Linked DNA regions of uncultured Dysgonomonas sp.. The protein of the gene in region 1 binds, or shares a complex with, the protein of each later gene. Links are inferred from orthologs where the notes say so. Each region holds a gene or a part of one and is shown on either strand. Other genes may lie near its edges.

Region 1 (10,485 bases):
ATAAGTAATACAGAGAGCGTTAGACACGTAAAAAATATCCTTTTCATAAACTTCTGTTTTTTAGTGTGTATGCAAATTTAACAATCTTAATCCGATATTTGTTTAACAATTGGCTGATAATTATCATAAATTGTTTTTAAGGGTTTATCGCCAAAATCTATAAGTATTGACTATGATATAAATAGAGACTATATTTCTTTAATTATATAGATAAAGATTTTAGAAAAAGATATCAGAATAAATATGTACTTTTGTTATCAAAATTATCAAGTATATGCTCTTTGTAGATTCATCCTTTATTTTATCGGAAATCATAGAAGAAAATCACCAGTTGATCCCTGTTATAAACCGTTTCGGAATAAAGCTGGGATTGGGAGATAGTACCATTGCCGACATTTGCAGGAAAGCAAATATCAATACGGAGTTTTTTCTCGCTATACTCAATACGTTTCTTAACGAGGACTACTTCCCTGAGCGCAAACTTCAAAAGTTTGATATTGAGCTGGTAATTACGTACATAAAGCAGACTGATGCATACCTGATACACGGGCAACTTCATAATCTGGAAAAGCATCTGAACGCTTTTATATCTATGAGCGACCCTAATAATCCTCAGTTGAAACTGATAAGCCGCCTGTTCACAGAGTTTAAGAACGAACTGATCGGGCAGATCGAGCAGGGGATGATGAAAGGAGACACTCCCCTAGCCCTCCTCACAGACCTTAAAAGCATCATAATTAAACATATATCAGGCAACTTCAACGAAAATATGTGTTATGCCACTATATTTACCATAGACAGTTTTCAACGGGATTTGGAGAAGCACAACCGCATAAGGGAGAAGATCTTAAAACCCATGATCGCAGACTTGTCCGAATCAGGGGTAGAAGATCTACAGGAACTGATATCGGTTAGCCATGCTATCAAGGCAACAAAAGCTCAGGCTTTGTCGCAGCGCGAACTGGACGTTCTCCGGCTTGTGGCATTGGGACTACTAAATAAGGAGGTGGCCGATAAACTCAATATAAGCCTGAACACTGTATTGTCGCACAGAAAGAATATCACAGCCAAACTGGGGATAAAAACAGTATCAGGATTGATATTCTATTGCATGACAAACGGATATATAACCGCCGACGAAATAGAACTATAATATTATGGACAAGCTAAACCGTTACATATCTTTCGAATTGCTCTTTGCTCTGTTATTTATCATCGCATTTTCGTTACCGTGGCTCGATATGGGATTGGTGAAAATCGTAGGTTGGGATATACCCGATATACAAAAGAAAGTAACAAAAGTCACTAATTTCTTCTCCCGTAATAAAGAATCGGTTTATACTACATATGTAGTTTATCTTGTTCCTCTTCTCAGCATCTTCAGCGCCGTATTATGGCTGTCTCTAAAAAAGAAATCAGCCCGCATACTTCTTATGGTAGCGGGTATATTGGCCTTCGTAGTATCCCTCAACCTTTTCTATAAGCTTCCGAAATATGGAAGCGGGGTGTATCTACTTTTCGCCACTTCAATTCTGTCGGTCGCATATTTAATAATCGTGTTCCGGAAAAAGAAAGTTATACCTACAATAGAAAATGATAACCTGTCGGATAACCCCGGCCCCGAAAATATGCAGCCTTTATAACCTGATATATAACGATGTATTATTTTTATATTCTCATCATTATATGTACTCAAGCCGGACAAAACCATAGTTCATCGGTAATCCATGAAATACAACCATTTCTTATTTATGGTTGATTGATTATCTCTTTTGTTTTGATATTTGTAGCTATAATAGCTATTAATATAAGAATAACCCCGACCCACCGTGTAGCATCTACAGATTCGTGAAGAATGAATGCCGAAGATGAAATTGCTACCGGCAATTCTACTGCACTTAATATGGCTCCGATAGAAACGCCGACACGCGGTATACCCATCGAAAAAAGAAGCGGAGGGATAACAGTGCCGAGTAAAGCCAGGATTAATCCCCAAAAGACCAATCCTTCCCAATATATACCGTTGAAAAAAAACATAGGAGGAAAAATAATCCAAGTGATAGCACATGAACCGGTAATCATCAACGCGCTCTTTTTCAATACAGGAAGGTCATTACCTACACGCCCGCTGGTCATCAGAAACATGGCATAACAAGTTGCCGCCAGTAAACCGAAAACAATACCTTTCAGATTAAGAATTATTTCATGACTAAATATTCCACCGGCCAGAAGCGTGCCTAACAGGACAACGCCAAGCAGCAACAGTTGCTTCCAGCTAGGCTTTTTCTTAAATACGATAGCTTCGATCAGTATACTTATCCACAAATATTGCATAAGCAAGATAATAGCCACGGATGCTGGTAGTAATCCGACACACTGATAGTAGAATATTCCCACAAGGCCCGTAAAGGTTCCAGACAAGGCTATTTTCCACCAACTGGTCTCAGCTTTTATTACTTTTGACTCTTCCGGTTTATCTTTTCTTTTAAACGATTTGGTGATCATATATAGTAACCACAAGATAACCATTCCCGAAAAAGACTGAGTGCCTGTAATTTCGCCCAGCGTATAACCATTAGCATAAGCAAATTTTACAATAGTAGACAACAAGCCAAAGCTGGCTGCCCCCACGAATACCAGCAGCCCACCTTTTATTCTTTCATTCATAATATTTAAGTTATTTATTGCCATTCTAACGTACTTTTTTCAGAAGAAGACACACAAAAAGGGAGTACCCTTTTGCGGATACCCCCTCCATTTGTTTTATCGTTCGTATATAATATCAAATAGAAATATCATATACGGGTTGGTACTGCAAAATTACAAAATTTATTTTCATGGTCAAAATATAAAAATAAGGCGCTCAAATCCAGCCTTAGATTTAGATACAACAATAATGTGAATCACAAAAAGCAACTAACAGCTAAATAGGTTTCTTTGCAACAGACAATCAAACCTATAGGGAATTGTCATCAAAATCGGATTATTACCTGTTAGCGACAAGAATAATAAAGGTATCTGCTAATAGCCAAAAATAGCTATCTTTGCTCTCTGTAATTAAATAAATTTATAAGGGATAGATTAAACATTTATTCTGATAGAATGTTTTAAAATTAAATATGAAGAAAATAGTTATTGCAATCGACGGTTTTTCATCAAACGGTAAAAGCACAATGGCTAAAAGCCTGGCAAAACAAATCGGATACATCTACATCGACAGCGGGGCCATGTACCGAGCAGTTACACTTTACTGCATACAACAGAATTTATTCGAAGACGGTAAACTAAACGAAAGTAGATTGCGTGACGAAATAAAGAATATAAAAATAGAATTTCATTTAAATAAAGATACAGGAGCGCCTGACACATATCTTAACGGAGAAAAGGTTGAATCCGCCATTCGTAGTATGGAGGTTTCTTCAAAGGTAAGTATTGTTAGTGCTATTCCATTTGTACGCCATGCAATGGTTACATTACAGCAGCAAATGGGTGAGGCTAAAGGCATAGTAATGGACGGGAGGGATATCGGCACTGTCGTATTCCCTAACGCTGAAATGAAAGTCTTTGTTACGGCTGACGCAACTATAAGGGCACAACGACGCTTCGATGAATTACGTTCGAAAGGTAATACGGAAACGACTTTTGATGAAGTATTAGAAAATTTAAAGTCCAGAGACCATATGGATCAGACGCGGGCAGAAAGCCCTCTGATAAAGGCAGATGACGCCATCCTTCTGGACAATTCACATATGACCATTGATGAACAGATGCAATGGTTGCTGGACAAGTTCAAACAAATAACAACAAACTAAATGAGTAATATAGAGATAGACGCAAAATCAGGTTTCTGTTTTGGAGTGGTCAACGCCATAAAAAAAGCGGAAGAGGAACTCGCAAAAGGAGGTACATTGTATTGCCTTGGTGATATAGTCCACAATAATCTGGAAGTTGACAGGCTTGAACAGCTGGGCTTGAAAACAATCAATCACGAGGAATTTGCACAATTGAAAGATGCCCGGGTTTTATTGAGAGCGCATGGCGAACCACCATCAACTTATCAGATTGCAAAAGATAATAATATTGAAATTATTGATGCTTCATGCCCGGTCGTACTTCGCCTGCAGAAAAAGATACACGACAAATACGATAACGAGAGAGACAATAATACACAAATCGTTATCTACGGAAAGAATGGACATGCAGAAGTAAACGGACTGTTAGGACAGACAGAGTCGACTGCAATTGTCATTGAAAAGAAAGAGGATTTGGAAAAGCTTGACTTTTCAAAAAACATATGCTTATTCTCGCAAACGACCAAACCTCTCGATGGATTTCAGGAAATCATTGATATTATGCAAAGCCGTATGATAGGCGATGCTAAATTTGAGTTCTTTGACACTATATGCCGTCAGGTATCAAATCGTATTCCGAATATCAAAGAGTTTGCATCTAAGAATGATATCATCTTCTTCGTTGCAGGAGAAAAGAGTTCGAACGGAAAGGTACTGTTTGCAGAATGTAAGAAGTACAATCCAAATTCTTATTTCATAACCACGCCTTCAGATATAGATCCAGATGTTGTGAGTAAGACTGCGTCCATCGGAATCTGTGGTGCGACCTCTACACCAAAATGGCAAATGGAAGAGGTTGAAGCCAAGATAAATGAAATAAGATCGGTATTAGTTTAGCCAAATTGCTTAAAAAAATTACCGAATCAGCTATTTTATTCTTACTTTTGTACCTGATTTTTTAATGTGCTAAAAAGAGAATAAAATATTAGTAAAACTATGTCTACAATCAAGTGTATCGGTATTTTGACATCCGGAGGCGATGCTCCCGGTATGAATGCAGCAATTCGTGCTGTCACTCGTGCTGCTATTTATAACGGGCTGGAAGTAAAAGGTATTATGCGTGGTTATAAGGGACTGATATTCGACGAAATCGAACCATTCAGAACCAATAGTGTAAGTAATATAATACAACAAGGTGGTACAATTCTGAAAACCGCCCGTAGTAAAGAATTCCAAACGCCGGAAGGTCGCAAGATCGCTTTTGAAGCACTACAAAGAGAAGGTATTGATGCATTAGTAGTTATCGGTGGAGACGGTTCTCTTACCGGAGCGCGTATATTTGCTCAGGAGTTCAACTATCCGATTGTTGGCTTACCCGGAACAATCGATAACGACTTACAAGGCACTGACCTTACCATTGGATATGATACGGCTCTGAACACCATTATGCAGGCGGTAGATAAAATACGTGACACAGCAAGTTCACACGAACGCCTGTTCTTTATAGAGGTGATGGGACGAGAATGCGGTTTCCTTGCCTTGAACGGTGCTATTGCATCGGGGGCTGAAGCTGCGATTATCCCCGAAATGATGCTGCAACAAGACCAGTTGGGAGACCTGATCTCGAACGGTTTCCGCAAAAGCAAAAACAGTAGTTTAGTCCTTGTAACCGAAGGCGATATTACCGGAGGTGCAATGGCTATGGCAGAACGTGTAAAAACGGAATATCCGCAATACGATGTACGTGTGACTATTCTGGGACATGTCCAACGTGGGGGTTCTCCTACAGCCAACGACCGGATTCTGGCAAGCAGAATGGGTGCAGCGGCAATTGATGCATTATTGGACGGACAGCGCAATGTAATGATTGGCATACAAAATGACGTGATTATAAATGTGCCTTTTTCAAAAGCGATTAAGAAGAATAAGCCGTTACAACAAGATCTTTTAAATACATTGAAGATTCTTTCTATATAATAGAAAAGTCGCTTGAATATCAAAATAAGAAATACAGAGCCTATTTGAAAGGCCCTGTATTTTGTTTTTATGAAGGTTCATATATTTACCACATCAGTACTACATGGAATGTTTCTGTACCTGGTTTGATCTTGGTACTGAAGTCTGAATATGTAAGATAAAACCTTATATTTCCTGTCTGAAAATCAAAATCAAAGGTTTGTGTCCAAAAGAATTCACCTAAATCATCTTTTCCGGCTTTGTGTAACACCAAAGGCATACCGTTTTTAATTCCTGTGTCAGTTTCAATATAAGCAATAACTGTACCGTCATCGTAAACGAATTTAGTCAGCTCTTTCAACGGCTTATCTGCATAATAATAGGAATTCAATTCATTTGGTTCTCCCATCAGTTTCCAATCACTTTGTGTTACAACGATAGTTTTTGCATACCAGTTTGTCCCGTAGCCAGGTTCACCTTGTGGTCCTTCCGGTCCCATTGGACCTTCACATGCGATAAATATCAATGCTGTAAATAAAGATAATAATACTTTTTTCATGACTGTTCGTTTTTTATAATTTGACAAATTTGTTATATCTGATTTAACGCCTTCTGCTACTTTCCGTATTTTGTCTTTCCCGTTCTTGCCTTTCTCGCTGTTCTTGCTGTTCCTGTTGACGACGGCTTTCGGCTTCGCGACGTTCTTGTTCTTGTCTCTCTTGCTGTTCTCGCTGGCGACGATTTTCAGCTTCGCGGCGTTCTTGCTCTTGTCTTTCTTGTTGTTCCTGTTGACGACGATTTTCAGCTTCGCGACGTTCTTGTTCCTGTCTTTCCTGTTGTTCCTGTTGACGACGATTTTCGGCTTCGCGACGTTCTTGCTCTTGTCTTTCTTGCTGTTCCTGTTGACGACGATTTTCAGCTTCGCAACGTTCTTGTTCCTGTCTTTCCTGTTGTTCTCGCTGGCGACGGTTTTCAGCTTCGCGGCGTTCTTGCTCTTGTCTTTCCTGTTGCTCCTGTTGACGACGGTTTTCAGCTTCGCGGCGTTCTTGCTCTTGTCTTTCTTGTTGTTCCTGTTGACGACGATTTTCAGCTTCGCGACGTTCTTGTTCCTGTCTTTCCTGTTGTTCTCGCTGGCGACGGTTTTCAACATTCCGGCGTTCCTGTTCTTGCAAATCTGAAGTTATACTTTGAGACGACCCGTTTATATTTGTATTATCTGGCTTTTGACTCGATTCAGGGACTGGTCGGTCAGATGTTCTTATTTCAGTTGTAGATTCCGGCTTCGGGCGCTCCGATGTTCTTATATCTTCAACTGGCGGTTGAGGTTGTGTTGGTGGCTGTGGCCCGACGGGCGGTTCCGGCTTAGTAATAGGAGGTTCCGGTCTTACCGGTGGCTTTGGTTTTGACGGATGTCCCGGTTTTGGTTTATGCGGAGGCCTCGGCCTATTTGGCTTCTGATTAGGGTAAGACGGATATGACGGATAATAATAGTTGTCGTCATAGTAATCTGTATGGTAATAATTCTCATCAATATATACAGGATAGTATTCTTCATAGTAGTATGTGTCATATGGAATAGAGTAATCTCCATAAGACTCATTCTGAATATAACTTTCTGATTGATAACCATTACTTAGATTGTATGACTCATTGGTTATCACACCTTCTGTTTTTACTGCATCCGGTGCAGTAGCTAATATATAATAATTACCAGTGTAATTGCTTTTATAAGCTTCCTCATTCTTTATACTATCAGATTGGAGGAAACCGTTTGACGAATCACCGGATTTATTAATTTCCGGCCTATCAAAGGCATCCTGTACTCGATTATCAGTAACGCTATTTTCGGGTTCTGAGCTATTGTTATTGGAAGCCACAACAGCTATATCATTACTGTTATTCTCATTCACGCTATTCGCTTCTTTCTTACAGTTTTGTAATAAAAGAGTCAGGCTGATTAAGCACAAAAAGTATAGTGACCTTCTCATAATGATAAAGTATTAATTATTTGTAATAAATGAAATTTTACAGTCGGTTAATAGAATGTCGGCTAAGTAGTAAGTTTGCTTTTTCCTGATTAATATAGTTTTTTATTTTTGGTTTCATTTTCTATATTTTTTAGACTCTCAACCTTATTAAAGGTTTAAATTGATAATATGAATAAAAAAGTGTTTCAAAACATGCTATTCTTTTGACATATTGCTATATTCTTATTTGACATCACTATCCGGATTCTTCAATTATTTAACCTGCAACCGTTTGCAGGTTAAATTTATCGATTAAACAGCTGAACAAAAACCTGCATAAATAAATTGAATTAGTTTTACATTCGGTTCTACCTATTGATAATTCAATCTAATTTTAATCATGAAAAAGCTTCATTTTTTATTCTTGTTCTTATTAATATTCGCAGCTTGCAGCGACAACAATGACGACCCTATTATACCGGAAGTTCCGGAACCTCCAACCCCAAGTTCATCTATCGAAGATTTAAGAGATGGAATAACTGTTATCAGCGACGATTCCTTAGCCTTTGTATTATTCGCACCAGGAAAGCAATCAGTATATCTAATCGGCGATTTCAATGACTGGAAAGTATCGGATGCATATAAAATGAATCAAGTTGATGACCGTTTCTGGATAAAGATCGGTGGTTTGGAAAAAGGTAAAGAGTATATATGCCAATATCTTATCGATAATAAAATAAGGGTTGCTGATCCATATGCATCTAAAATATCAGACCCTAATAATGATAAGTATATCAATAAGGAATATGACATATATCCGGGCTTGATTACTCCTACTACAAAAACTACCGGCCTGTCTATGGTAGTGAATACCTCTCCATCCAAATATTCCTGGAAGGTATCGGATTTTAGCCTTCAAAACCCAGAAAGTATGGTTGTTTATGAAGTTCTTATCCGGGATTTTACAGAGAAACGGAGTATAAAAGGTGTGCAGGAGAAACTCAATTATATAAAAAATCTGGGAGTAAATGCCATAGAGTTTATGCCGTTCAATGAGTTTGAAGGAAATGACAGTTGGGGATACAATCCGTCTTTCTACTTCGCTACCGATAAAGCATATGGAACATCAAACGATTATAAAGCCTTTATAGATGAATGCCATGCAAATGGTATAGCCGTAATTATGGATATGGTACTGAATCACAGTTTTAGCCAAAGCCCTATGGTTATCATGTATAAAAATGAGAATGATGATAATATAGGAGATAATCCATGGTACAATAAAGAATCTCCAAACCCGGTTTATTCCTGGGGCTATGATTTCAACCATGAAAGCAAATACACTCAGGCTTTTGTAGACAGTGTATGCTCATACTGGATGAAAGAGTATAAGGTAGATGGTTTCCGCTTCGACTTCACAAAAGGGTTTACCAATACCAAAGGAGATGGCAATGCGTTTGACCAGGCCCGTATCGACATACTGAAAAGAATGGTGAGTGAAATCCGCAAGCGTAATCCTGATGCGATCGTTATCTTTGAACATCTTGCCGATAATAGCGAAGAGAAGGTATTGTCCGATTATGGAATCTATCTATGGGGCAACATCAACTACAACTTCAACGAAGTAACCATGGGTTGGGGACATGAGATGGGAGACTATGAAAAACTGAAAGGAGATATCAGTTGGGCCTCATATAAGGTACGGGGCTGGACAAAACCAAACCTTGTAGCTTATATGGAAAGCCACGACGAGGAACGTATCATGTTCAAAAACAACATGTATGGAAACACAAACAACCCGTCTTATAATGTACAGGAACTACCTGTGGGACTGGCACGGACAGAAGCTGCCGCTGTTATCCTGATGTCGCTCCCTGGTCCGAAGATGATCTGGCAGTTTGGCGAATTGGGATATGACTACTCTATCAATGCCCGTGAGGATGGTTATTGGACAAGCGACTATCAAGACGGGCGCTTTCGTACAGCTAAGAAACCTATCAAATGGGACTATTTAGAAGATACAAACAGGAAAGCCTTGTATGATGTATATGCCAAGATGAACAAGTTGCGCACGACTAATTCTATTTTCTCTACCACTGATTATACTATCGGGCTCGGTGATAACTTCAAACAAATACTGCTAAAATCGACTGAGGGCTATGTGTGTGCTATAGCGAACTTCTCAGTTGAACCTGTGACTGCAACCGTAAATTTCGGCAAGACAGGAACATGGCAGGACTATTTCACCAGCAAGACTTTGGTTGTAAATGAATCGACACAAGAAATAACACTGGATCCGGGCGAATATTATCTGTACTTCAGCAAGTAATCAGATTAGGACGGTAGCCACGATATGGCGGCGGCCTCCATGGTTGCGAAACTCGCACAGATAGATTCCCTGCCAGATACCCATATTAAGACGGCTCTTTGTAATCGGTATAGTAAGACTAACCCCTGCAAGAGTCGTCTTTGCATGTGCAGGCATATCATCATCCCCCTCCATTGTATGCACATAATAAGGCTCACGTTCGCGTATCAGACGATTGAAAATAGATTCCATATCTTCCCGCACATCGGGATCGGCATTCTCATTGATGGTGAGAGCTGCAGAGGTATGCTTTATGAACAGATGCAGCAAACCTGCCTGAGGTAAAGCAGGCAGGTTTTGCATTATTTCTTCCGTTACCAGATGAAAGCCTCTGTTCCGGGGCTGTAATGAGAATTCTATCTGGTTGACCATGATTACAAGCAGTTTTCGGCATGATAAGAAG
Region 2 (10,575 bases), 2.0 Mb from region 1 along the record:
AGATTATAAAGTGAGGGAGAGTAAAGATTACAGGATAATAATTGATCTCAAAACCTCTTTTTCCGGCAAACCATATATTTCACTTGTATGCTTCGAGCGGGAAAAGCTTTTGCGAAAAATGCCTCAGCTGCAATATAAGATGCATGAAATAGATAATCTATATGAACTAGAACGGGATAAGATTGATGAAATTGAGGATGTCCTATCCGGGATTATTGAAGAAAACAAGGCGGTTGCTGATACTCCTCCTCCTTATAAGGAAGAACAAATCGTGAAAACTGAGGTGATAAAGGTTGAGATTCCTCCTGTTTCTGGTAATGTCGCAGATATAGTTACAGCAATAAAAGAAGAGAAGGAAGAGGCTATTGCATTTTTAGATGGAGAACAAGAGATAGAGGCTGTAGAGGAAATTTCGGATGTATACGAGGTCGCTCCGGAAGCGGAAGAGCAATCAGAGCCACTTATAGTGGAAGAAAGACCAATAGAGGCAGCTCCTGAGATGGGGGAAGAAACTCCGGCAATTGAAGGGGAAATGCAAATATCACTTTCGGAAATAGAAGAATATTCGCGCGGAAAGTTTCTGGAATATGAAGTCCGGTCTGCGGTAAGTGATGCTAAGATGAAGGGACTGAGATATATCAGTCTTTCCAAAGAACAACTGGAGAGGTTAAAGTCATAAACCGGTTCTAAGGTTGGACGTGTATTGAATTCTTCTGGAAAAACTTTATCTATGTAGAGAGAAAGTGAACAGCGAAAATAAAGAATGTGATAGAAAAGAAGACAAATGAAAATCATGTAAAAAGTGTCAGATTTGTCAAGTTTATAGAGAAACTACGTAAAAAGATATTCTTAATTTTTCATTTCTAATTATTAATTGTTTTCTGTTACCTTTGTAATCTTTTCGTATTTATACTTAACAAGTAAAAACCAAAATATAAACAATGACAAACAGAGTAACATCTTTATTTGGAATAAAATATCCCATTATTTCGGGAGGAATGGTATGGTGCAGTGGCTGGAGACTGGCTTCGGCCGTGAGTAATGCAGGCGGATTAGGGCTTATTGGTGCCGGATCGATGCATCCCGAAACACTACGTGAACATATCCAAAAATGCAAAGCTGCAACAGATAAACCTTTTGGGGTCAATGTGCCGTTGATGTACCCTGAGATAGATACGATAATGGATATTATTATTTCCGAAGGAGTGAAAATAGTATTCACATCGGCAGGTAATCCAAAGCTTTGGACCAAAAAGTTACAGGATAACGGTATTATAGTAACCCATGTTGTATCCAGCTCTAAGTTTGCCCTGAAATGCCAGGAAGCGGGTGTAGATGCAGTTGTAGCCGAAGGATTTGAAGCCGGAGGACATAATGGACGTGAGGAGACATCCACTATGGTACTTATACCTCAGGTGAGGCAGAGTATACATATTCCGCTCATTGCAGCCGGAGGAATCGGTACCGGTAATGGCATGCTGGCAGCTTTTGCATTAGGTGCGGAAGGGATACAGATGGGTACACGTTTTGCCCTGACACAGGAGAGTTCGGCTTCTCAGGAATTTAAGGAACTCTGTATTAACCTGAAAGAAGGTGATACTGTTCTCTCTCTGAAAAAGCTCAGCCCTACCCGCATGATAAAGAATGAGTTCTATAATGCAGTACAGTCTGCCGAAGACAGAGGAGCATCGGTGGAAGAAATGCGTGAGTTGCTTGGACGCGGCCGTTCTAAAAAGGGAATCTTTGAAGGTGATCTTGTTGAGGGTGAGTTGGAAATAGGACAAGTAAGTTCCTTGATAGATAACTTGCCTACAGCCGCAGATGTGGTAAATCATGTCGTTGCGGAGTATAATATCAAAGTGGAAGATATAATCACGGGCGATTTTAAATTATAAAAATACTGGCATGTCCTGATCTGTTATAGGTCTGAACTGTCAGAGCGCATTCACAATATATAAAAACAGGAGAAGCACTATGAAATATAACCTTATCGTCTACCTGTTGTTACTTTCATCTTGCTTTTTTTTCTCATGTAAGAAGAAGCACGAGCAGTCTGTTTACGACTTTGAGCAAATAAAGGAGAAAGGGGAACTGACCATTATTACACTCAATAGCTCTACCTCATACTTTATTTACAGAGAGGAGCCGATGGGGTATGACTATGATCTTGCTCAGGACTTCTGCGATCATTACGGATTGAAGTTGAATGTAAAAGTGGCGGAGAATACCACCCGGCTGATAGAAATGCTAAAGAGGGGAGAGGGAGATCTTATCGCTTATGCAGTGCCTATACAAAATGAACTGAAAGATTCTATATCCTATTGCGGGCTGCAGCAGATAACTCATCAGGTTCTTGTTCAGAGGGCGAATAAAGGAGATACTATAATAAAGGATGTGACTGGTCTTATAGATAAGGAAGTATATGTGGAGGCCGATACTAAATACCACCAACGCCTGCTCAATCTTGATTCGGAATTAGGCGGGGGAATCAGGATTCATACAGTCAGCGAAGATACTATTACCAGCGAGGATCTGATAGAGATGGTATCGTTGGGCAAGATAAGATATACAGCCTGTGATGAATATATTGCCAGGTTGAACCGCACTTATTTCAGGAATATTGATATCTCCTTGCCAATAAGTTTCGAGCAACGGGCTTCATGGGCCGTACGGAAAGATATGCCGAATCTGGCGAATGCTCTTAATGAGTGGTTTGCTGAGAATGACAATACACCTGTATACAAGAGTATCATAAAGAAGTATTTCGAGTTGAGCAAACAGCTCTTTGAGGGTGAGTATATAACCCCGAAAAATTTGCCTAAGGGTGCTGTTTCTGTCTATGATGAGCTCTTCAGGAAACATGCTAAGAATACAAAATACGAATGGCAATTCCTTGCTGCTATTTGCTATCACGAGTCCCGCTTCCAGAACAATCTTACTTCGTGGGCGGGAGCTGCCGGGATTATGGGGCTAATGCCTCGTACTGCCGCCTCATTGGGCTTGACCAGTGAAGACCGCATGAATCCTGACCTGAGCATCGGGGCGGCAGTTGAATTGCTGGACAGGTTGGATAAAATATTTCGTAAGATAGAGAGTATCAGTGAGCGTGAGAAATTCATACTGGCTGCTTATAATGCAGGAAACGGGCACGTAAATGATGCGCAGGCTCTAGCTTCAAAATACGGAGCTAATCCTTATATATGGGAAGGAAATGTTCAAAAGTATCTCGAACTGAAAAGCAATCCGGAATACTATAACGACCCTGTATGTAAAAGCGGGTACTTCAGAGGTGGTGAAACGATGAAGTATGTGAATAATGTATTGGCTACGATGAATCGGTTTAAAAGGATAAGTGAGAATAAAAAGTGAGTTGAGCTTTATTCCCTCCTGCTTCACTTTTTAAGGTATCGTATTTATCCCGTTATACTCTGCCATCTTGATAGCCCATGCCATTGCATTTCCAAAAAAGATAGAGTTGGAAACGTTATATTTGGTACCTCGTCCGTAGTTTGCCCTTTCTACAGGGATGTTATTATTGTCTAATCCGAAAGGATATGCCATTGGAACGGCAGAGCCCTTTTGATATACGATAAACCCGCCATCTCCTACGAAAATCAGATTCTTCGTTTTATGTCTGAATGAGTTTATGTAGTCACTATTTGCAACGCCCATAGAGTGGTCATAGGCGGTCGAATATTCGATAATCTGATCGGAAGGCAATCCGGATACAAGGCTTGTATATGAAGCATCTTCTCCCCAGTACTTTCCTCTGAGATCGCCAAACGGCCCATTTATTACTTCATCATTTATTGTTGTTGAATACTGATAAACAGAACCGGAAAAGGCATCGGATGTAGTGTTTTTCTGGGTGATATTGGTGTTTCCAAAAACAGTTCTTAAAAATATCTGAGAAGATTTCTGAGTATCAGCAGATACACCTCCCGGGTCCTCCAACAATAATATAAGAACCCCATTCTGATTCAAATAATTATTTAACTTATCAGCAGTGTCCTGATTTAATATCCTTGACGGATAACTGATAACGATTATATCCGGCTTTTCGGCTAGTTTTGCATCGAGTGTACCTAAATAATCAATATCCACTAGAGACGGTATTCGGAGATAGTCTAATGTATATCCCTTAAAACCCACTATACTATTTAGATCATCACCAAAAGCGGCCTGATTCTGTAATAAAATACTTCCGCCGGCATTTGGCGAAGTTGCTCCTACGGAATAATTATCCAGCCCTATTCCCAAAATCTTTTTTGTGTTGTAATATATCTTGGGGCAAGGTTCAGGCAGTCTTGTCCACTCTGTGGCCTGCCATACATAGAGGCCCGGACACAGACCATATGGCGTATCGTCGGTCAGATTATAGACCATCAGCCCGGTATGCTTCTTTTTGTCTTCTTCAGTTGCATTTTCTACACAGGGGTCGAGTTTTTCCAGCCGTTGTAATGATACGCGTGGCATTCCCAGCCCTTTCTCTGAATTTGCTAATTGGGTCGGATTATTATATTCTTTAAGATCCAATAAGCTTCCCTTGTTAGGTGTTAAATCGGCTCCTACTGTTATCTGGGATTGCATATAATTACAAAGAATAATTGATATGCAAAGCAATGCCGCCTTCAGCTTTGAAGTGCTAAATTTCATGTTGTTTACTCTTTTATATTTGTAGTTTTAATAAATGGAAAAATTGTCTTTAGTCTTTATCTCAGATGCAAATGTAAACATAAATTGTTGTCATAATATTATTTTCATAAAAATTACTGTTCTGAATGTATTTAGTGCTCAGGGTAATTTTATTCCCATACCATATAGATAAACCAATTGTTGTTTTGTGCATAAAAGAGTTATTTATAGCAAAAAAAAGAGGCTTTAATTAAAGTCTCTTTTCTATCATAAACATGAAAGATTAGTTATTTCCTTCATTGTTATTCTTCTGTACAGGTTTTTCCGGTCTTGGAGGACGTGGAAGAAGTACCTTACGGGATAATTTGAATTTTCCGGTCTTAGGATCGATGTCAATCAGTTTCACTTCTATTTCGTCACCTTCTTTCAGTCCGGCTTTTTCCATGTCTTCTATGCGATCCCAAGAGATCTCAGAGATATGAAGCAGACCATCTTTGCCCGGAAGGAATTCACAGAATGCGCCATAAGGCATTACTGAGCGAACTTTAGCTGTATATACTTCTCCTACTTCCGGAACGGCTACAATGCCTTTGATTTTAGCAACAGCGGCTTCGATAGAAGTTCTGCTTGTTGCTGATATTTCTACGCGGCCGTAACCATCGATTTCCTCGATAGTAACAGTGGCACCGGTTTCTTCCTGAATACCTTGAATAATCTTACCTCCAGGGCCAATAACAGCACCGATAAATTCTTTGTTGATAATAATAACCTCGATACGCGGAGCATTTTCTTTGAAGTCTGCGCGCGGCTCAGGTAATGTTTCAAGGATTTTACCCATAATATGTAAACGGCCTTCACGTGCCTGATTCAGGGCTTTTTCGAGTATCTCGTATGACAATCCGTCTACTTTAATATCCATCTGGGTAGCAGTGATACCGTCTTTTGTACCACATACCTTAAAGTCCATATCACCTAAGTGGTCTTCATCTCCTAGGATGTCGGAAAGCACAGCAAAGTTTGTACCTTTCTTCTCTGAGATAAGTCCCATTGCTATACCCGTTACTGGTTTTTTGATCTGCACGCCGGCATCCATCAGAGCCAGTGTACCGGCACAAACAGTTGCCATAGAAGATGAACCATTCGATTCAAGAATATCAGATACTACACGGATAACATATGGGTAGTTAGCTGGAATCATTGGTTTCAAAGCTCTGTGAGCAAGATTTCCGTGTCCTATCTCGCGACGGCCTACTCCGCGTTGCGGACGGGCATCTCCGGTAGAGAACGGAGGGAAATTATAGTGTAAAAGGAATCTTTCTTTTCCGTTGTTAAGTACGTCGTCGATGATTTTCTCATCCAGCTTGGTACCTAAAGTAACTGTGGTCAGTGATTGAGTTTCTCCACGGGTAAAGATAGCAGAGCCATGCGCTCCCGGCAGATAATCTACTTCGCTCCATATAGGGCGGATTTCTGTAGTAGAACGTCCATCGAGGCGTTTACCTTCGTCAAGGATAGAGCGGCGCATTGCTTCTTTTTCCACATCGTGGTAATAGCGGGATATCAAAGAACCCTTTTCAGCCAGTTCTTCTTCTGTCAGGCCTGCTTTATATTCATCTACGATAGCTGCGAAGTTATCGCCACGTTCGTGCTTGTTTGTGTTAGCCGATGCAGCTACGGCATAAGCTTTGTCGTAGCATTTTGCCCATACGTCTTTACGAAGTTCTTCATCGTTTACTTCGTGGCAGTATTCGCGTTTTACTGTTTTGCCCACAGCTTCCATCAGTTCTATCTGAGCCTGGCATTGTACTTTGATAGCTTCGTGCGCTACTTTAATTGCTTCCAGCATTTCTGCTTCCGAAACTTCCTTAAACTCGCCTTCTACCATCATGATATTCTCCATAGTAGCACCTACCATGATATCCATATCGGCTTGCTCCAGTTGAGCGAAAGTCGGATTAAGGATAAATTGTCCATCTACACGTGCAACTCTCACTTCCGAGATTGGCCCATTGAAAGGCACATCGGATACTGCAAGGGCAGCAGAAGCTGCAAGCCCGGCCAGTGCGTCCGGCATATCTATGCCATCTGAAGAGAACAGTGTTACATTCACAAATACTTCAGCGTGATAATCATCCGGGAATAACGGGCGAAGCGCACGGTCTACCAAGCGGCAAACCAATATTTCATAATCTGACGCACGTCCTTCTCTGCGAAGAAAACCTCCGGGGAAGCGGCCGAATGCGGCAAATTTTTCTTTATACTCTACCTGTAAAGGCATAAAATCAACGTCCGGTTTAGCGTCTTTTGCAGCACAAACTGTAGCCAGCATCATGGTGTTACCCATGCGTAGCATTACAGATCCATCTGCTTGTTTTGCTAATTTTCCGGTTTCAAGGGTGATAGTCCTTCCATCACCTAAATCGATACTCTTTGTAATCGGATTCATCATAAAATATTTTTTTCTAAACTTCTTAAAATCGGACAAAGGTACGCAAAGTTTTTGAGAATTAAGGGGATGGGGGATGAAAAGACAATATACATGGGTCAAACCCTTTTTATTCTTAAGCCTTAGTCACTCAATAACTTTAAAAAAGTAACAAAAGTAACACAATTTTGGATCCGTCAATTTGCGCTTCGCTCCGATTCAGTAAACGGATAACAGTTAATAGAGGGTGATTCGCTTGGTGCTTACAACTTGCTGCATTCTGTTAAAATCTGACATTTCTGACACTATTTACAGTCAACAGTTAGTAGTAAACAATAGAGCTCCTTTATACTTATTACTCAACGCTTACAACTTTCAAAAGGTAACAAAGGTAACACATTTTTCAGCTATTAGCAGGTCGCTATTAGCCAATAGCTTATGTAGGAAACTGGACACATTTTCCACTATTTTCTATCTGTCACTTTTTACCCTCATTGTAAGTCTCCCATGGGGGCAGGGCTGTTAAGTTCTCTACTTTGTTCTGTTATTTTCTGCTATCATCCTGAGAGGAACGAAGGATCCCGACCCTGAAAAACGAGATGTTTCACTCCGTTCAACATGACACAGAGGGTAAAAAAAATAGAACTTAACAGCCTTGCCCCCATGAGGGATTGAGGGGGCTCTTGTTTATATCTCAAAGAGCTATAAGCTATCGGTTATAATTATATAGATAAAGATATTAAAAAGTGTTCAAATTAAGATATAAAAAAACAAGCCCCGGATTTCGGAGCTTGTTTTATATTCTGACCTGCCGCTTAGAACTTATATCCTACTGTCAGGTAAGCGTTTGCGTTTTTATTTGATACGTTGTCGACATCCACGATGTTGACAAGGCCGAAATCATACCCCAGACCAACTCCAATTTTGCCAAATTCAGCTCCGACGCCAAGGCCAACTCCAAAGTCGAATCGTTTTACACGATTACTACCAAAAGAATTAACACTTACTTCAACACCTGATTCCGATATTTTTGTTTTTCCTCCAATTCCGTATGCTACATAAGGTCCGGCATGAAATACTATTTTGGTAGCATCTGTAACTGCTAATTTGTAGCCGAGGTGAATTGGAAGTTGCAGATACATTAAATTGCTTGTAGCATCTTTCGATAATCCAACATCTTCTTTGCACCCTTTTGTCGATAGTTCGAGACCTGTTAAGAGATATAAATCGGATGTCAGCGTATAATCTAATGTTACGCCAACATTAAAGCCTACTTTGGCCTTTACATCATCTGTCGCATCTCCTGTAATAGTGGAGAGATTCATTCCTGCTTTAACACCAAAAGTTGCAGGTTTTTCCTGGGCATTCACATTTGCAACTAATAGTAATGCAATAATAACTAAGCTAAATTTTAGAATTGTTCTCATAATTGTCTTATTAGGTTAAATTAAAACTTATCGTAGGCAAATATATATTCTTTTTCCTAATTCCCTGAACAAATAGAAAGAAAGAATGTAAGAATCCATCTAATAGATTATTTATTAATGCCAGCCTAATCAGAATGAAATTTTAAAACAAATAAACTCGGGTGCCGGAACCTGTCCCAATCTCATTTGCGCTTGTTATCACCACTTCTTTAACACCTGCTTCGATAGATTCGAATGCGTTGTCGAGCTTAGGTATCATGCCTCCTTGTATAACACCTTTCTGAACCAAATCCTTAAATTCTGCTTTATTTAGTGATGGGATTACGCTATCATCATCATTTTCGTCCATTAACACGCCTTTCTTTTCAAAACAATACACAAGGCTCACCCCGAAAATATTGGCTAAGGCTTTCGCAGTTTCTCCTGCTATTGTGTCGGCATTTGTATTTAGTATATTGCCTTGTTTGTCATGGGTGAGAGGGGCTAATATGGGTACTATACCCTGAGATATCAGAGATGACAGTATTCCTGTATTCACCTCTTTTACATCCCCCACAAATCCATAATCTATATCTGTTACAGGTCTTTTTTCGGAACGGATCAGATTCATATCTGCGCCTGTAAGTCCAAGGGCATTCACGTCCAGGGCTTGCAGTCCTGCCACAATATTCTTATTAACAAGGCCTCCATAAACCATTGTTACTACTTGCAGGGTCTCTAAATCGGTGATGCGGCGGCCGTTTATCATACGGCTTTCGATACCCAGGCGCTCTGCCAGTTTTGTTGCCGATCGACCTCCGCCATGGACTAGTATTTTATATCCTTCTATACGGGAAAAATCTTTTAGAAGTTGTTTCAGCGATTGTTCTTCTTCTACAATTTTTCCACCTACTTTTATTATAGTTAGCTTCTCCATATGTTTGCTGAATGAGTGTGTATAAAGATAAAACAAAAAGAGATTGTTCCAATAGAAACAATCTCTTAATAAATCTTTTCTCCGAAAGATTACTTTCTGATACCTAGTTCTTTGATGATAGCACGATATCTTTCAATATCATTATCTATCAGGTAATCAAGTAAACGACGACGTTTACCTACAAGGCGTCTTAGAGATCTTTCAGTGTTATAATCCTTCTTATTTAACTTCAAATGTTCAGTTAAATGCGAAATACGGTATGAAAACAATGCTATCTGAGCTTCAGGTGAGCCAGTATCAGTGTTAGACTTTCCGTGTTTTGCGAAGATTTCTTGCTTTTTAGCTGAATCTAAATACATAAGTTGTTATTTATATTATTTAACGAGGTGCAAAGATAAAACTTATTTTTTGACAGACAAATATTTAGCCCGAAAATCCATCAAAATGGAAGATCGTCGCCACTGTCTCCGCTAAAGTCCACCGGGGTAGCAGCTTGTGTAGGTTGGCTTGCTTGTCCGTATGATTGTGTCGGAGCATGTTGACTTGTGCCTGCAGGCTCTACTTTCCAAGCTCTGAGGTCTGTGTACCAGTTCCCGTTATATTCGCGGCTTTCTACATCGAAAGACACATCCAGAATATTTCCTATTTGAAGTATAGACTCGTTTATTTTATCACCCCAGAAGGTCATGCATACTTTTTTAGGATACATACCATCGGTTTCGAGAATGATGCTTTGTTTTCTCCACTCTCCGTTTTTACCCATACCTGTCTGCACAGGAAGCACTTGAATTAATTTTGCTGTTAACTGCATTATTATATTATTTTGTTGATTTTCAAAAATGAGGCATAAAGATACAAAAAAATCAATTAATCTCAACTTTCATCGAAAGGTATCTCCTGTTGTGATTCTTCTATGGCTTGCAGTTTTTCGGCTGAGGTGATAAATTCTTTATAATATGATAGTAGCATGGTAGTTAGGGGGATGGCGATTATCATACCCACTATGCCTAATAGTGAACCCCATACTGAGAGAGATAGTAGAATGATTGCCGGATTCAGGCCCATTGCTTTTCCCATTATTTTCGGCACTAAGAACAGATCCATAATACATTGCACAATTACATATATAAGAGCCACTAATCCCAGCATCACCCAGAAACTATCGTCTGTCT
Region 3 (10,566 bases), 710 kb from region 1 along the record:
GCTGTCCGGGCCAACTTATTACTTTCGCCTTCAAAAAAGTTATCAAATGTATACTTTAGATTCAGTTGCGAATCAAAATCATCCGCTACAACCTTCTGGAAAGGATTGGGCACCTTATTAGTACTTTTGACAAAACCTTTTTCTGCTGGTAGTGTTTTTGCATCACCTCTATAATCTACAACTGTATTAGTTGTATTCTCCATCAATATGCGATACTGTAATATTGTATCTCTACCAATTTCGCGATGCAGAGTAGTTTTCAGTAAGTCGACAAACTTATCTTCCAAATACTCATAAAAGAATTGGCTTGGTACCTGTATCGTAAATACCTTATTTTCATAAGATAAGGGAACAATAGGTAAGAACCATGTTTTGAAAGCCGCCTCAGGTATATTATCCTGAATGACCGTTAAACAATTAGCCCATAATTTTTGAGTTGAAGAAGAATCCATTTATTAGTTTAGTTATTTTGTCTATATTACTCTCTCGATTTCGTAATGTAAATTTCATCATTTATTTCATAAAAAAAAAGTGCCTCCAAATTTGGTTTTCTAGTTTTAGAAACATCTATTTTAATTTCAATGACTTATGACGTTATTACAAAATCACCCCTTTTGGTACAAATAACCAACTAATTATCAGTCGATTGTGTTTTTAATAGCATTTTAATTACGTTTTAACAATTTCGTAATACTGCCCGAAAAGTATAAGGGTGACACTATTAAGCAAAAAAATTATTTTTACTTATTTAGACCAATTCTAAATAGAACAATTTAGAAGACTTTTACATTAATATAACGGGATGGATTTTGCCTTACATCCTTAAGTAACAACGAAGCATTACTAATTGTTCCGTTAATACTATCATATAATTGACGATCATTCAATAATAATCCCAAAGAATTATCTTTAGATGTGATTTTCGTAGAAAGATATTCTATATTTTTCATAGTAGAATCTACAGACTTGAATGTAGAAGCCAAATCCATCTGATTGATCTTACCCGATACACTACTTAGGTCGTTAGACATTTTCCCCAGATTACCGGTTATGGTAGGAAGATCCTTATTTAATGTAGTCATCATCGAATTTAGCTGCTTGGTCGATTTAGCCAAATCGCCCGTAATCTGATTGATATCTGTCAACGACTGGTTCAACGCCGGATTGTTTACCAATGTTTGGAGACCGATAAGTATTGAATCAATCTTGGGTATGAGCTGTTCTACCTGAGGTAACATAGTACCTGCAGCATCTAGCATACCTTTTACCCGGATACCTTTTATAGTATCGGTCGAGGACAGATTTTCTTTTGTATAAGGATTAGTCTCAAGCATGATTGTAGCCGACCCCAAAACAGAGACATCCAATGACATCTTGCTACCCTTGGGTATCTGCATACCTTTGTCCATGTTCAGATATACAATCACACGTTCTTGATTTTTCGGGTCTAGTTCCATGGAAGATACCAGACCTACCTGAAACCCATTCAGCGTAACAGGTGTCGACTGGGTTAGACCTGACACATCGTCAAAGACGACAATATATGAATTTGATGGTTTAAAAAGATTTACACCTTTCAGAAAACTGATACCGTAATACAAAAGGAAAATTGCGATTACAAAGGCTATACCTATCTTTACTTCTTTCGATATTTTACTCATAACTATTAAATTATGTAATTGTAAGGTCACAGACCTATTTATTATTTTGTTAAGTTTAAATACTACAAATAGCTTTATTGAAATAATATACTATCAAATACCATCTTCTATCCACATAGTGGTTTGTCATTATCTATTTAATACGTTCCCCGTTTCTAAATTTAACGACAAACGCATCTTTAAACTTAGCCCTTACTTGACGTTGTATTTTAATTATCTCATTATAATCAGTGGTTGAACCACATGTATATTTATAGCTATTACCATCTTTATAGAACATTATAGGCGAAAGACCTTTAAATTCTTTCGAAGTATCCGGGAGTTTCTTTGGTGATACCAAGAACTGCACCCGGTACTCCACCTTGTTACTAACATTTTTCGTAACCGTACTATTTTCCTTCGTCGAGGTTTCAGCTATATTTCTAGTGGTTTCACCGATTTTTTTAGGAGTTTGTTCTCTTTTCTTTGGGGCCGCTACCATGTTTTTCACTCTGGCTGATTCTTTCACAACCGGAGTATCGGTGTCCTCAACAATATAAGTATCTTCAACAGCTACTTTCTCTTTTACTATAGCTTCGTCGATTGCAATATCATCAAGCAACTCACTTTTATCCGGCGCAGCAACATAACGGCCTTGCTTTTTATCAAATTCTCGTTTATATTTTTTGAACCCGGAGTATATCGCAGTCGCCATTGCCCTTTGTCCCAACCTGGAGGATAAATATTTAGCCTCAGCCTGATTGTTTATAAAACCCAACTCGATAAGCACACTAGGCATACTTGTCTTTCTCAACACGAGAAATCCCGCCTGACGCACACCTCTGTCTGTACGCTTTGCTATACTTTTAAAATCTTTCTGTATGTAATCCGCAAACTGCAGGCTTTGTTCCATATACTTATTCGACATAAACTCGAATATGATATACGACTCCGTCGAATTAGGATCGAAACCCTCATATTTTGATGTATAGTTATCTTCCAATAGAATTACAGAGTTCTCTCTTTTTGCCACTTCCAGGTTTTCAGCACTACGGGCTAGCCCCAATATATAGGTATCAGCTCCGGAGGCGTTTGTAGTCTTTGCAGCAGTTGAGTTGGTATGAATGGATATAAACAGATTGGCTTTTGCCCGATTAGCAATTTGTGTCCGCTTGTCCAAATCTACAAAAACGTCAGTCTTACGGGTATAAACTACTTTGACATCATTAAAGTTTGCTTCTATCAGTTCTCCTAAAGTTTTAGCCACTCCCAGGTTTATATCTTTCTCCTTATATATACCTCTCACAGCTCCGCCATCCTTACCTCCATGCCCTGCATCGATAACAACAACGAACTTAGAATCAGCCGCAACGATGATCCCAAGAAATGCGAATATATAAACAAAAAGAATAAAGAACCGTTTCATACTTATAATTCTAACTGTATGAAATTTACACTAAGCTTTATTATATACAACCTCGTTTTTCAACTCTTTACCGTTGAAGAAATCAAGGATATTATTCATTGTTGTGTGCGCAATATTCGACATTGCCTCCTGAGTAAAAAAGGCCTGATGAGATGTCACGATCACATTATTGAAAGACAGCAACCGGGCAAGTACATCATCAGTCATCACACTATCAGAATGGTCTTCATAAAAATAAGCCCCTTCTTCTTCATACACATCTAAACCTGCATAACCGACCTTACCGCTAAGCAACCCTTCTATCAGGTGCCTGGTATGGATCAACTTTCCACGGCCAGTATTGATTATCATCACACCTTCTTTCATTTTGGCTATGGATTCATCACAGATAAGATATTCAGTTTCTTTTGTCAGCGGGCAATGTAATGTAATAATATTGGCATTAGCATATAATTCATCCAGCGACACATATTTAACACCTGTAGCATCAGCCCATTTTGTATCCGGATATAAGTCGTAAGCCAGAACATTCATACCTAATCCCTGAAAAAGACCTGTAGCGACCTTCCCTATCTTACCGGTACCTATCACTCCGATAGTCTTGCCATACATATCGAATCCCTGAAATCCTATCAAAGAAAAGTTACCGTCGCGTGTACGCAAAAATGCCCGATGAACCTTTCTGTTAAGACAAAGCATCAGGGCCAAAGTATGCTCAGCGATAGCATGGGGGGAATAATCAGGAACACGTACCACCTTTATGCCTTTTCTGGCGGCAGCAGCTATATCTACATTATTAAAACCGGCACAACGTAATGCTATCAGCTTTACACCATAAGAATGGAGCTTAGTCACAACCGCCTCATCTACCTTTGCATTTACAAAAATACAAACAGCATCTGTACCACTTGCCAAAAGCACATTATTCTTATCGAGATGTTCCTTATGATAGACCAGTTCGAAACCATATGCTTCGTTCGCCTTATTGAAAGTAGCCATATCATAAGGCTTTGCGTCAAAAACCGCTATTTTATATGCCATTGCTTTACCTACTATATATATTATTAATCCTTTATACCTGATTGCAAAAGTAATTAAAATAACCTTTATCCTCAAAAACTACATTGATTAGTTCTTTTTAAGCCTGCTTTTTTCATTTTATTTACATACTGTTTACCTAAAAAGATGACAAAGGTAACACAGAAAACAATTAATAATTAATAATTAAGAACCAACGGCCAGCGGAGCTAATTCGCTTTTTACTCTCTCTACACCCTCCCTTTGGGTCAGAGCTGTTAAGCTCTAATTTTTCAGACCCTCTGTGTCATGTTGAACAGAGTGAAACATCTCGTCTCTCAGGGTCGGGATCCTTCGTTCCACTCTGGATGACAGCAGAAAATAGCAACAAAGTAAAGAACTTAACAGCCCTGCCCCGAGGGGAGGCTGGAGGGGGTTAAAGGGTGACACTTATCATTCATTTGCTAATATGCTAATTTACAAATCTGCTAATCCATTTTTTCAAAGAGCTAATAGCTATCAGCTAAAGGCTAACAGCTATCTACATAGATAAACTTACCTCCAGTTCTTACATTTTTCTCCCCGACCTCAAAAAACACATTCAGATTGTGACCTTTTAGGGATAATAGCGACTTATATAAGACACCTCTGAAAGATCAGAGTTACACACTTCTTTTCTTAAAACAAAAAAACGGAGACAAAGTTTGTCTCCGTTTTTTTATTGTATAAAATCTGTTTCTCTTACTTAGCGTAACTCACAGCACGAGTCTCACGTATAACTGTAATCTTAACCTGTCCCGGATAAGTCATCTCGTCCTGTATCTTCTTTGCAATATCGGCCGATAGTTTTTCTGTTTCTACATCATCTATCTTATCCGCACCTACTATTACACGCAGTTCGCGTCCTGCCTGTATGGCATATGTCTTCAACACACCGGGATATGAAAGAGCTAGTTGCTCAAGGTCATTCAACCGTTTGATATATGCTTCTACAATTTCACGGCGTGCACCCGGACGTGCACCTGATATAGCATCACAAACCTGTACAATTGGAGCCAGAAGACTTGTCATCTCCACCTCATCGTGGTGAGCACCGATAGCATTGCAAATATCCGGTTTTTCCTTATATTTTTCTGCAAGCTTCATACCAAGTAATGCGTGAGGCAATTCCGGCTCATCATCAGGCACCTTACCTATATCATGCAACAATCCTGCTCTTTTTGCTTTCTTTACATTCAACCCAAGCTCTGACGCCATAATAGCACACAGGTTTGCTGTTTCGCGGGCGTGCTGCAATAAGTTTTGTCCGTATGATGAACGATATTTCATCTTACCTACAAGACGTATCAACTCTGGATGCAAACCGTGGATACCTAAATCGATAGTAGTACGCTTACCGGTTTCGATAATTTCTTCTTCAATCTGTTTCTTCACTTTTGCTACCACTTCCTCGATACGTGCAGGATGGATACGACCATCTGCAACAAGCTGATGAAGTGCCAAACGTGCTATTTCGCGTCTTACAGGGTCAAAACCTGAAAGTACAATTGCCTCAGGGGTATCGTCTACTACAATTTCTATACCTGTGGCTGCTTCCAATGCACGTATATTGCGTCCTTCACGGCCGATAATACGACCTTTTATTTCGTCTGACTCTATATGGAAAACTGTGATAGCGTTTTCTATAGCCGTCTCTGTAGCTACACGCTGTATAGATTGTATCACAATCTTCTTAGCCTCCTTGTTAGCTGTCATCTTAGCCTCTTCCATTATCTCATTGATATATGATTGGGCATGAGATTGCGCCTCGTCTTTCAAGGCCTCTACAAGCTTTTCCTTCACTTCCTCGGCCGACAATCCGGATAGGGCCTCGAGCCTTTCCACCTCTTGTTTGTGAAGCTTGTCCAAGTCCAGCTTCTTCTTTTCCACTATCTCAAGTTGACTTTCCAGATTGGCTTTAACCGTATCAGCTTCACTTTTCTTACGTTGGAGTTCCTCCTGTTTTTGATTCAGGCTCAACTCGCGTTGCTTGATTTTGCTCTCTGCTGCCTGTATTTTAGAGTTCCGTGCATTAGCCTGTTTCTCAAATTCAGATTTCATCTGCAAAGCCTGCTCTTTTACTTCCAGCAATTTATTTTTCTTGATTACTTCAGCTTCCAGTTCCGCCTCTTTCACCTGACGTTTGAACTTCGAATTCGCCATAGAATTCAAAGCTACCCACGCCACGGCTGCTCCGGCAAGGAAAGCTATTACATAAAATAATATATCCATAATTTATTTTTCATTATTTAAAAACTCAATTTATATAAACTAAAAAGCACTAATTTAAGTATGAACAATACCCTCATACTTAAAATTAGTGCTCTAGATTTTCCTCAGTACTATAATTTTATTTTACATGACCTCTCAGATAATTTTCCAATTCCTGCGTCAATTCTTTCATCCTGAACTCAAATTCATTCGCCCGTAACTGATGCTCAACCTTCTCTGCTACAGCTTGTATTGCTGTCATTGCCATATAATCGCTATTCTGCAATGAATGGGATGAATCTCCTGTAAAATAATTTTTATATTGAACTATTTTATAATCTATTTCCTCCGCAGCTTTTCTGAATACTTCTTCCTCCTGCCTTTTTATCCGGAGAGGATACCTCATATCAGCTACGCGTAGATTAATTATTAAATGCTCGTCCATATCTTTGCCTTTATTCGTTAATTTTTCAGCATGGCGATACACTTATCTACATCTCGCACTAATTTCGACAATCGCTTCTTTGCTTGCAATGTATCATCCTCATTCTCCGAAGAAAAAGATTTTACAAACTTCAGATTGTCATATTTTCTTTTCAGCCCTTCTACTTCCGATGTTAAATTCTCAATTGTCACGCTTCTTTGTGTCAATTGCTGCTTCAACAAGGCGTTTTCTTCCTTCAACGTATCACAGAGGTACATTAATTGCCGCATCCTTATTTCAAATTCGGCCAGAAGTTTTTCATCATTTTCAGTCATAAAGTAGCCAAAATGCTAGACAAAAATAAATAATACCAACGAATTAACAAAATTATTACTCTTCTAAATTTATTAAAAAGAAGCCGAACCTAAACAAATAAAAAAAAGAGCCGCTTATGCGAAAGATAAGCGCCTCTTTTATCTGAAAATGTTGTTTCTGCTTTTTACAACAAAACGACCTGCAAGTCGTCTTTTAATTCATTGAAAGCTATTTTGCCTTCTCTTGCTAACCAGCCTAAAGCAGCATACATATCTTTTTCTGTCAATTTGCATGCTTTTTTGATGTCTTTAAGAGGCTTGCTTCCTTCTGCATCTAGGTAAGTCCAAATAATACCTGCGTTTGATCCAATTTTTTCTTTCATAATGGGTGCTTGTTAAAAAATTAAACTCGTTATTATTTCGATGACAAAAGTACATAAAATGAACCATCTATACAATTTTACACTGTAAATTTTAACATAAATGTAAGATTATGACATTTCCGTTAAGCTTTCAAACTGTTTGATTATTAATTAAAATCTTGTAGATTTGTGTAAAAATGAATCCCCTTGCAATTCTTTAGCTTACATAAGAAAAAAGAATCGGATAGTGACGAGACACTCTTGTCAAAATTTAAAGAAACGCGTAAAGCTGAATATTTCCAACAGCTTTACGAACGCTATATTCCCCTTATTTATGGTCTTTGCCTTAAATACCTGCAAAGTCCGGAACAATCGCAAGATGCAGTAATAGATATTTACGAGAACCTGTCTCAAAAAATTCTGGATTACGAAATCAAGGTATTCAAAAACTGGCTTTATAGTGTAGTAAAGAATCACTGCTTTCATATCCTGAAAGAAAATAAGAAGGAGATTATTGTTAATTTCGATTCCCAGCTTATGGAATCCGACAGCTCTTTTACTCTATTTGATGAGAGCAGAGATGAAGAAAAGGAAAACGCACTGAATGAGTGCCTGGAGAAATTACCGGAACCCCAACGGATAGCGGTGGAAAAGTTTTTTTACGAGGACAAATCGTATGCGGACATCGTGGATGAAACAGGCTTTCATCTCAAAAGCGTAAAGAGTTATATACAAAACGGAAAACGGAATTTGAAAATTTGTATCGAAAAAAATCTGAAAGAATGAAATTCTTAGATTACATAAAAGGACAAAAAAAAGGTAAAGATGCCCATCGGATAGAAAAAGATTCGATGAAGGATCCGTTTTTGTACGAGGCTATAGACGGTTTCGATAGCATCGACGACAACCACATCGAACGTATCAACAATATACAAAACCGGCTAAAAGCCAGATCGAAGACAAAAAACAAAACAAACGGCAGACAGATGTGGCAAACGGCAGCTGCTGCTATTATCATTATAATAGGCATCGGAGGGTATTTTCTGACCGACTATCACAAATCGGGACTATATGCTCAGCAAGCTAACGAAAATTCCATCATCGAGATCTATGTGCCTGAAGAATATTATACTGAAAACATAGTAGTGATCGCACAAAAGAATGCTGAACTGGCAAAGGCTTATAAGCCGGATATTTCCCGCTTCAGAATAGAGAGCGAAGAAAGTGCTTCGATGAGTAAAGCCGAACAGGAAATCTTGTCGGAAGACACCAAGCGTATGAATGAAGTACCGATAGAAATATATGTACCCGACGATTTCGAGAGCAGGACATCTACTCAGGAAGAAACAAATAGCAGTAAACCTGAACCCATAGGCGGCTACGAAAAATACAATGAATATCTGAAAAAATCGCTCCGTCGACCAACAGACGATATCTGCAAAGACCGTAAGGGCAAAGTAGCTGTGGAGTTCTCGGTCAATTCATTGGGTCGTCCATTCCTTTTCGAGGTAAAATATAGCCTATGTGGCACATCCGATAATGAAGCCATACGTCTGATTCAGTCGGGTCCGCGCTGGACTACCGGGAGCAAAGAACGGGTGACAGTAAAGGTCGAATTCTAAGCATCTACTATTAAAGATTTATTCTTCACTTTTTAACAAGTCGGGACGTAGCCTTTCGGTGCGCTCCATTGCTTGTTGTAGCTTCCACTCATCTATCTTAGCCTGATGACCCGACAATAGTATATCAGGCACCCGCCATCCTTTATATTCTGCCGGGCGAGTATAAACGGGCGGCGCAAGTAAATTGTCCTGAAAAGAGTCAGACAAAGCCGACTGCTCATCTCCTATTGCACCCGGAATAAGCCGCACAATGGCATCTGCCATCACTGCAGCGGCAAGTTCCCCTCCTGTAAGAACATAATCCCCTATCGAAATTTCACGTGTAATCAGATGTTCCCTAACACGATAATCGATTCCTTTATAGTGCCCGCATAATATAATGATATTTTCATACGCTGACATCTGATTGGCAATCTTCTGATTGAAAACTTCGCCATCGGGCGAAGTATATATTACTTCATCATATGTCCGTTGTTGTTTTAAAGATGTAATAGCATTATCAATCGGCTCTATCTGCATCACCATTCCGGCTTCTCCGCCGAAAGGGTAATCATCCACATTACGATGCTTATTGGTAGAATAATCTCTCAGGTTATGAAGTACAATTTCCGCAAGCCCTTTATCTTGCGCCCTTTTAAGAATGGAGCAATCTATCAGACCACTAAACATCTGAGGCAGAACACTTATGATATCTATACGCATATTCAAATTATTATAACGCACAAAGGTAAAAAAAAGAGTGTGCCCGACAAAGGCACACTCTCTTATCCTGATTTATTTTATATTACTTCTTCTCTTCTTTATGGAACATATTGCCATTGGCTTGTGCTGTCGGCATCACCAACATATCCTGTATATCTACATGTGGTGGCTGGGACACTGCATAAAAAACAGCATCGGCAATATTTTCAGCTGTCAGTGCATCGTATCCGTCATATACCAAATCGGCTCTATCCTGATTCCCTTTGAAACGGACAAGAGAGAATTCGGTATTCACTGCACCCGGACACACCTGTGTAACACGTATCCCATATGGCAACATATCCATACGCATACCCTGGCTCAATGCATCCACTGCATGCTTGGTAGCACAATATACTGCTCCGTTAGGATAAACTCCTTTTCCTGCAATAGAGCCAAGATTGACGATATGTCCCGATTTTCGTGCGACCATTCCCGGAGACACCGCACGGGTCACATATAACAAACCTTTGATATTAGTATCAATCATGCGCTCCCAATCATCAACAACCCCCTGCTGTATAGGATCCAACCCCACGGCAAGCCCCGCATTATTGACAAGGATATCGATTGCCTTCCATTCTTCGGGCAGATTAGCTATGGCTTCCTCTACTTCACTGTACACACGTACATCAAAGCAAAGCGAATATACCTTCGATTCGTATTTTATTTCAATCTCCCGTTCCAGTTCTTCCAGTCTATCCTTGCGGCGTCCGGTTATGATTACATCATATCCTTCCTTTGCCAATCGCAAAGCTATCGCTTTACCT

What was found.
Region 2: pfkA (region 1) and pnp share a complex: the UniProt entries of both Bacillus subtilis proteins name them as parts of the possible RNA degradosome complex. The link is inferred for uncultured Dysgonomonas sp. from one-to-one orthologs.
Region 3: pfkA (region 1) and rny share a complex: the UniProt entries of both Bacillus subtilis proteins name them as parts of the possible RNA degradosome complex. The link is inferred for uncultured Dysgonomonas sp. from one-to-one orthologs.

What each region holds. Positions count from the first base shown.
Region 1 is NZ_LT599032.1:712,689-723,173, forward strand. What follows is about bases 3,961-6,777. They hold pfkA (6-phosphofructokinase), read left to right. Parts: upstream 3,961-4,787; coding sequence 4,788-5,768; downstream 5,769-6,777. Other genes in these bases: QZL88_RS03115 (4-hydroxy-3-methylbut-2-enyl diphosphate reductase), read left to right, coding at 3,961-4,688; QZL88_RS03125 (hypothetical protein), read right to left, coding at 5,854-6,306; QZL88_RS03130 (hypothetical protein), read right to left, coding at 6,350-6,777. Also shown: QZL88_RS03095 (helix-turn-helix transcriptional regulator), read left to right, coding at 275-1,153; QZL88_RS03100 (hypothetical protein), read left to right, coding at 1,158-1,643; QZL88_RS03105 (DMT family transporter), read right to left, coding at 1,750-2,667; cmk ((d)CMP kinase), read left to right, coding at 3,120-3,812; more of QZL88_RS03115, read left to right, coding at 3,813-3,960; more of QZL88_RS03130, read right to left, coding at 6,778-7,735; QZL88_RS03135 (alpha-amylase family glycosyl hydrolase), read left to right, coding at 8,115-10,043; QZL88_RS03140 (secondary thiamine-phosphate synthase enzyme YjbQ), read right to left, coding at 10,044-10,454; lipA (lipoyl synthase), read right to left, coding at 10,457-10,485. UniProt on the Bacillus subtilis protein: Catalyzes the phosphorylation of D-fructose 6-phosphate to fructose 1,6-bisphosphate by ATP, the first committing step of glycolysis.
Region 2 is NZ_LT599032.1:2,738,424-2,748,998, forward strand. What follows is about bases 4,502-7,408. They hold pnp (polyribonucleotide nucleotidyltransferase), read right to left. Parts: upstream 7,085-7,408; coding sequence 4,919-7,084; downstream 4,502-4,918. Other genes in these bases: QZL88_RS11380 (hypothetical protein), read right to left, coding at 4,502-4,656. Outside these bases: QZL88_RS11365 (hypothetical protein), read left to right, coding at 1-679; QZL88_RS11370 (nitronate monooxygenase), read left to right, coding at 942-1,895; QZL88_RS11375 (transglycosylase SLT domain-containing protein), read left to right, coding at 1,975-3,369; more of QZL88_RS11380, read right to left, coding at 3,400-4,501; QZL88_RS11390 (porin family protein), read right to left, coding at 7,876-8,487; argB (acetylglutamate kinase), read right to left, coding at 8,630-9,403; rpsO (30S ribosomal protein S15), read right to left, coding at 9,493-9,762; QZL88_RS11405 (DUF3127 domain-containing protein), read right to left, coding at 9,843-10,214; QZL88_RS11410 (AI-2E family transporter), read right to left, coding at 10,277-10,575. UniProt on the Bacillus subtilis protein: Involved in mRNA degradation. Catalyzes the phosphorolysis of single-stranded polyribonucleotides processively in the 3'- to 5'-direction. Necessary for competence development in Bacillus subtilis.
Region 3 is NZ_LT599032.1:1,420,666-1,431,231, forward strand. The notes cover bases 4,090-6,987. They hold rny (ribonuclease Y), read right to left. Parts: upstream 6,355-6,987; coding sequence 4,825-6,354; downstream 4,090-4,824. Other genes in these bases: QZL88_RS06200 (2-hydroxyacid dehydrogenase), read right to left, coding at 4,090-4,107; QZL88_RS06210 (cell division protein ZapA), read right to left, coding at 6,473-6,778; QZL88_RS06215 (hypothetical protein), read right to left, coding at 6,796-6,987. Also shown: chromosomal replication initiator protein DnaA, read right to left, coding at 1-452; QZL88_RS06190 (MlaD family protein), read right to left, coding at 774-1,661; QZL88_RS06195 (N-acetylmuramoyl-L-alanine amidase), read right to left, coding at 1,795-3,066; more of QZL88_RS06200, read right to left, coding at 3,097-4,089; more of QZL88_RS06215, read right to left, coding at 6,988-7,092; QZL88_RS06220 (winged helix-turn-helix domain-containing protein), read right to left, coding at 7,257-7,454; QZL88_RS06225 (sigma-70 family RNA polymerase sigma factor), read left to right, coding at 7,641-8,219; QZL88_RS06230 (hypothetical protein), read left to right, coding at 8,216-9,055; tRNA (guanosine(37)-N1)-methyltransferase TrmD, read right to left, coding at 9,074-9,757; QZL88_RS06240 (SDR family oxidoreductase), read right to left, coding at 9,840-10,566. UniProt on the Bacillus subtilis protein: Endoribonuclease that initiates mRNA decay. Initiates the decay of all SAM-dependent riboswitches, such as yitJ riboswitch. Involved in processing of the gapA operon mRNA, it cleaves between cggR and gapA.